DNA from 2 places in the Alteromonas sp. RW2A1 genome. Region 2 is predicted to be linked to the other one. Evidence: predicted binding sites of a transcription regulator. Region 2 holds the regulator's gene; the other holds the start of a gene.
What was found. Region 2 encodes sigma-54, which starts transcription at its own class of promoters, with help from an activator protein. Its sites were predicted from a motif close to GTTGGCACGNNNNTNGNNT; they were not measured.
Positions count from the first base shown of each region.

Region 1: a site for sigma-54 is predicted at 1,419-1,437, ahead of fliE (flagellar hook-basal body complex protein FliE). Genes of this name have one in related genera too.

Region 1 covers NZ_CP018031.1:2,200,609-2,204,074, forward strand. The annotation lists gene fliF (flagellar basal-body MS-ring/collar protein FliF) at 1-1,010, opposite strand, end outside; gene fliE (flagellar hook-basal body complex protein FliE) at 1,023-1,352, opposite strand; gene BM528_RS09950 (sigma-54-dependent transcriptional regulator) at 1,653-2,996, opposite strand; gene BM528_RS09955 (sensor histidine kinase) at 3,015-3,466, opposite strand, start outside.
Region 2 covers NZ_CP018031.1:836,680-840,145, reverse strand. The annotation lists gene lptA (lipopolysaccharide transport periplasmic protein LptA) at 1-55, shown strand, start outside; gene lptB (LPS export ABC transporter ATP-binding protein) at 55-780, shown strand; gene BM528_RS03770 (RNA polymerase factor sigma-54) at 858-2,357, shown strand; gene hpf (ribosome hibernation promoting factor) at 2,386-2,673, shown strand; gene BM528_RS03760 (PTS sugar transporter subunit IIA) at 2,687-3,133, shown strand; gene rapZ (RNase adapter RapZ) at 3,258-3,466, shown strand, end outside.

The DNA.
Region 1 (3,466 bases), 1.4 Mb from region 2:
TCAGGAATATTTGAGTCTAACGGTGGCTGATTTGACAGTGCGCCTGGAATACCACCAACACCGCCGCCAACGCTGTTTTCTTCTACAATCATTTCACTGCGAACTGCTGGCAAGTCTGGATTGTAGCTGCGCTGTGTTTGCTCCATAGCAGTGAAATCCATTGAAACATCTGCTTGGGCAGTGTAATTACCAATTCCTAGTACAGGAATAAGAATGGCATCAATCTTTTCTAAATACTCTTGCTCTCGTTGGCGTTCAATTTCGTATTCTTTACGCGCTCTTGCACTTAATGAATCTTGTGAGCCCGAGTTAAGTAAACGACCATTGCTGTCTGTAACTGTGACTTTTGATGGATCTAAATTTTGTACCGCAGACGCAACAATATCAACAACGGCATCCACTTCTTCGCCGGTTATCACAGAGCCCCGTTTCGCAGTAAGAACCACGGTTGCAGAGGCTTTTTTCTCTCTGCGAGCAAAAACATTTTCTTTAGGCATCGCAAGTAATACACGTACTTTTTGAATGCTTGCCATATCTTGAATTGTGGATGCTATTTGCTGTTCGCGGGCATGTTTTAGTCTTTCCATTTCAACCCGCTGACTGACACCAAACCCCATATCTTGCATGATAATGTCGGTACCAGTTTCGGTAGGGTTATTTAAGCCTTGACGTGTCATTCCAAGTTTGATGTTTTGAAATTCGTCGGCTCTCACGTAAATGGTGTTACCTTCGAGCTTGTATTCAATTTGATTTGCATCCATATAATCAAGAGTTTCAATCAGCTCCTGAGTTTCCATTTTTGCAAGAGGACGATAATCCGCTTCTTGTGACCAGATTAGAATAAAGATAGCAATGGCCACACAGATAACTAACACAACAACCAGCGCCATCTGGCGCATCATGTCTGCGCTACCTAGTGTATCCATAAAGCCAGATTTATTTTCCGGCTCGCTGTCCATTCCAATGCCTTGATCTGGAACAGATAAATTTGTGCCTGTAGCCTCAGCCATAACCTACTCCACCTAAACCGGCATATTCATTATTGTTTTGTATGCTTCAAGCACTTTATTGCGCACCTGAACCGTTGCCTCAAAGGCAATACCTGATTTCTCTTTCGCCAGCATAACATCTGCAAGACTCAGGTTAGGATCGCCCATTTCGAACCTTTGCGTCATATTTTTTGATTCCAGCTGCATGCTATTTACGCCATCTACTGCATTTTTTAGCAAGGTAGAAAATTCGCTTGCCGATGTATTGACTTCGTTAGTTGGTTGCAGCTCGTTTACTGGAAGACGAGTTTGCCCAATCATATTTTGCATTTCTTGATACAAACTGTTGGCTTTAACGTCCATAACCACTCCTAAGAATCAGTGCGTTGCGACAACTTTTGGTCACATGTTCATTATATAAAGAAGGTTTTGCAAAGGGCTTGCCAACTTGTAAAAACAAATAAAATCAGATAGTTGCAAAGAATAAGAGCAGAGAGCCAAAATAATGGCGGCTGAGAGTGATATGTGCAGTTACTGAAGACAACAAAAAAACCGTCATCAAAAAGTTATGTTGATGACGGTTAGTGTACCTAAATTGTTAAGCCGATATGACGGTGGCTTTTGAGTAAATAATCTTTCTAACGTTAGGCTGGCACCCTAATGTTATGCTGGGACCTCGATGCCGTCGTCGCGCATACGAGCAAGCTTATAACGAAGTGTCCTTGGGCTAATTCCTAACTTTTCTGCTACATCTTTTCGTTTGCCGTTGCAGGACGCTAGCGTATCCAAAATTATCTGGTGCTCTTGATAGCGCAACTCTGAGCCGAGGTGGCTATCCTCATTTTGCTCAATAGCACTATTCGTGTCTGTTGACAGTGCTTCGCTTTCATCAATCATCAAATCACTTGAATCAATTTCACCGTTCTCGCACAAAATAAGCGCTCGTTGTACAACATTTTCAAGCTCACGTACGTTTCCAGGCCATTGATATTGAGACAACTTGCTTCGCCCTGCTGCACTCAACCTTATGTTACCCAGTCCTTGCTGACTTGCATGGCGCTGAATGAGGTGCTCAGCAAGTGGCACGATATCGCCTGGACGCTGCGCTAGCGGACGCCATTCAATAGGAAACACGTTAAGTCGATAGTATAAATCTTCTCTGAATTCACCATTATCAACCGCTTTACGTAAATCTCGGTTACTCGTTGCAATAACTCGCACATTCAGTTTTACTGTTTTTCGACCGCCCAATCGCTCTACCTCTCGCTCTTGCAATACCCGTAGCAGCTTGGCCTGCAGAGCTAAATCCATTTCTGTGATTTCATCGAGAAGTAATGTGCCGTCTTGCGCTTGTTCGAATTTTCCAGGACAGGCTTGTACAGCGCCGGTAAATGCACCTTTTTCATAACCGAACAAGGTTGCTTCAAGCATATTTTCAGGGATAGCGGCACAGTTAATAGCGACAAAAGGCGACTCACTGCGATTTGACTGATCGTGTATGTAGCGTGATATCACCTCTTTTCCTGAGCCACTAGGCCCAAGTACCATAACGGTGGCCTCTGATTTTGCTACCTTACGAGATAGCTCAAGAAGCTTGATACTAGAGGGATCTGCAACAATTGGTGTGCGCGACTCTATTTTTTGTGCAGGTGCATAACGCCCCACTAAATTCAGCAACACTTCCGGTGCAAAAGGTTTCGATAGGTAATCTGTAGCGCCATCTCTCATGGCCTGCACCGCATCATCGATTGTGGCGTACGCTGTCATTAGTAGCACTGGCATACTTGGATACTTTGCCTTAATGCTCTTTAGCAGAGTAAGACCGCTCATTTCACCCATTTGAATATCACTCACCACCAAGTCTACATTTCTAGCGGAAAGGATCATAAGTGCAGACTCCGCACAATCGGCATCTATGACGTCGTAATCGCCAAGCAATAGCGTATCGAGGAGCGCTTCGCGAAGACCTGCGTCATCTTCAACAATTAAAATAGTAGTTTTAGACATTGGAGTTCTCCCGTTTTATTACGCGACATTCGTCATCACAGTACTTTTTCTTCCAAGCTCAGCATTTTCTGATAACTTACCGCCCGATGAAGGCTGGCAGGGCAAACTGATGCTGAAACATGCGCCCCCATTTTCCGCATCGCAAATGTGTATTGAGCCATCGTGTGCATTTACCACTGACTTAACAACAGCTAGCCCCAGACCTGTTCCGTGAGTCTTGGTTGTAAAAAACGGCTCAAATATTTTCGACTTTATCGCATTGGGCACGCCTTCCCCTCTATCGATGACCTCTATCACCAAAGCATCATTAATTTGATTCGCTTGAACAATAATCTCAAACCCTTTCGGTGTTACCTGGCTGGCGTTGTGGATAAGGTTCAATATTGCACCTTGGAGAGCCGTTAAGTTTCCAGTTAAGGTTAATGGAGTGTCGAAACCTTTAAATGACAATGCTTGCTGTTCTTGTGTCG
Region 2 (3,466 bases):
TGGCAGTGATAATGACACAGACAAAAGCAAAGACGGTAAAGGCAAGCAACAGTAATGGCTACTCTTAGTGCAAAAAACCTTGCTAAGGCATACAAATCCCGCCAAGTTGTGATTGATGTTAGTCTGTCAGTCTCTACAGGGCAGATTGTTGGGCTGTTAGGCCCAAATGGCGCGGGAAAAACGACAACGTTTTATATGATTGTCGGTCTGGTGCCGTCAGACAAAGGGCAGATATTAATAGACGATAAAGAATTAACGCATCAGCCCATGCACGAACGCGCTCGCGGTGGAATTGGTTATTTACCTCAAGAAGCGTCTATATTTAGAAAACTGACTGTGCATGAAAATATCATGGCTATTTTGCAAACCCGAAAGGATTTGAACTCTCAGCAACAGGAAGAAGAAGCTGACGCACTACTTGATGAATTCAATATCAACCATATACGTAATAGTGTGGGTATGAGCCTTTCCGGTGGAGAACGTCGCAGGGTAGAAATAGCAAGAGCACTTGCGGCTAAACCCGAATTTATTTTGCTCGATGAGCCCTTTGCTGGTGTTGATCCAATATCAGTTAATGATATAAAGAAGATAATACAGCACCTTCGCGACAGAGGAATAGGCATCCTCATCACCGACCACAATGTGAGAGAAACATTGGATGTCTGTGAAAAAGCGTACATTGTGAGTCATGGCGAACTTATTGCGCAAGGAACGGCGGAACAGGTTTTAAGTAATCAAAAAGTAAGGGATGTATACCTAGGCGAACAATTCAGGCTATAGTTATTATATGTAACCTAATTGTCATTTTTCTCAAGCGCTCTGGTACATTCACTGAAGAGCATAAATATAAGACGTAGATGAAACCATCTTTACAGTTAAAATTTAGTCAACAACTAACAATGACTCCCCAGCTGCAGCAAGCTATTAAGCTGCTTCAGCTGTCTACACTCGACCTTCAGCAAGAGATACAGGAGGCGTTAGACTCAAACCCTCTTTTAGAAGTTGAAGAAGGTAGCGACGAGCCTCAAGCTGAAAAAAACAACATCGATAATGATGATAGCGCTGGCGAGGCCACTGCTTCGGCATCTAGCGACACTATCGAATCTGGTGATGCTCTAGAAAAAAACGACCTTCCTGATGAACTGCCCATCGATAGTACGTGGGACGAATATTATTCTGCATCTTCCGCACCTGCCCCCGGCCCATCAAACAACGATGATGACCAAATTTTCCAGGGTGAAACCACAGAAGATATTCAAGCCCATTTATTATGGCAAATGCGTCTCACTCCTTTCTCTGATACCGACAGAGCGATTGCCATTGCCATTATCGACTCTATTGATGAATCGGGTTACCTCACGGCAACGTTAGACGAAATATTAGAAGCCGTTAATTTTGAAGATATTGAAACCGAAAATGTTGAAGAAGAGATAGAGTTAGACGAAGTGGAGTGCGTGCTAAAACGTATTCAAATGTTCGATCCCATTGGCTCTGGTTCGCGCACTCCACAGGAGTGTCTGATGGTTCAACTTCGTCAGTTTGCCGACGATACCCCTTGGTTGGAAGAGGCAAAAAGACTGATAGAGGACTATTCGGATTTGCTTAGCAGCAAAGACTACAGAACCTTAATGCGTAAGAGTCGTTTGAAAGAAGACGAACTTCGCGAGGCAATGCGTTTGCTTCAAACCTTGAATCCTCGCCCAGGTAGTGCTTTAGTTACTAAAGAGCCTGAGTATGTTATCCCCGATGTATCGGTAGCAAAGAAAAACGGTCGCTGGACTGTAGAACTGAATCCAGACAGCTTACCTAAACTGGGTGTAAACCAGCAGTATGCAGCGATGAGTAGAAAAGCGAAAAATAGTAGCGATTCACAGTTCATACGCTCTCATATGCAAGAAGCCAAATGGTTTATAAAAAGCTTAGAGTCGAGAAACGATACATTAATGAAAGTGGCTAACTGTATTGTTCAGCAACAAATGGGATTTTTTGAGCACGGCCCCGAAATGATGAAACCAATGGTTCTCAATGATGTCGCAGAAATGGTAGACATGCATGAATCGACAATTTCACGGGTTACTACTCAAAAATACATGCATACTCCACGAGGAATTTACGAGTTAAAATATTTTTTCTCCAGCCACGTGGCAACGGAATCAGGCGGCGAGTGTTCATCTACCGCTATCCGTGCGTTAATAAAGAAATTGGTTGCAGCAGAAACGCCTAGCAAACCATTAAGCGATAGCAAGATTGCTTTATTGTTGGCAGAGCAAGGCATAAAAGTCGCTCGGCGGACAATAGCAAAATACCGGGAGTCTTTATCGATACCCCCGTCTAACCAACGCAAAAGCCTTATTTAAAGGCGCTATATTAAAAGGAAGACGAAATATGCAAATCAACCTAACTGGTCATCATGTCGAAATCACCGACTCTTTGCGTAATTATGTCGATACGAAGTTCAGCAAACTTGAGCGGCACTTTGATCACATTTCTAATGTCCATGTCATCCTCAACGTAGAAAAAATAAATCAAAAAGCCGAAGCCACTATGCACCTTAGCGGTGCTGAAGTGTTTGCATCCTCAGAAAATACTGATATGTATGCAGCGATTGACAGCATGGTGGATAAGCTCGACCGGCAGGTAATCAAGCATAAGGAAAAACTGAAAAAACATTAATAGATAATTAAGCATGGACATTAAAGCCATCGTAAGCCTGGACCGCACCGAGTGTGCGGTTCAGTGCAATAGTAAGAAACGAATCTTAGAAATTATTTCTGATATAGCAGCGCAGGGTAATGAGAATATAGATCAAGTCACTGTGCTAAACAGTTTACTGGCTCGGGAGCGAGTAGGCAGTACAGGAATAGGCAACGGCATTGCGCTTCCACACGGCCGCTTGGCAGGATTAGAGCAAGTAATGGCGATTGTTGTAACCTGTATACCTGCAATCAACTTCGATGCTATTGATGAAAAGCCTGTCGACATATTTTTTGCGTTACTGGTACCTGAAGAACAAACTCAAGGCCATTTGCAAACGCTGGCTACTGTTGCAGGTAAACTTAATGATAAAGATACGGTGAAAGCCATACGCAGAGCCAAAACGAACGAAGATATCATCTCTGCTCTTGGCGTATAAATTGACGCAGCACGGAGAAGCATCGCGCTCTTTGTTGCTGCTCTTTTCTGGAATATGCGCTTAATTGAAAAATCATTTTTGAATTAGCTTTTGGCACATAAAAAAATTTTAGGGAGAATTATCGGTGAAGCTGATTATTATCAGTGGTCGTTCTGGCTCAGGGAAGTCAGTTGCGCTTAGGGCCCTAGAAGATTTGGGTTATTACTGCGTAGATAATATTCCCGTAAACCTGCTACCTACCCTCACCCACACGGTAGTAGACGAATATGAGCAGGTAGCCGTAAGCATAGATGTGCGAAACCTGCCTAAAAACCCTAACGATTTGGTAGAGAT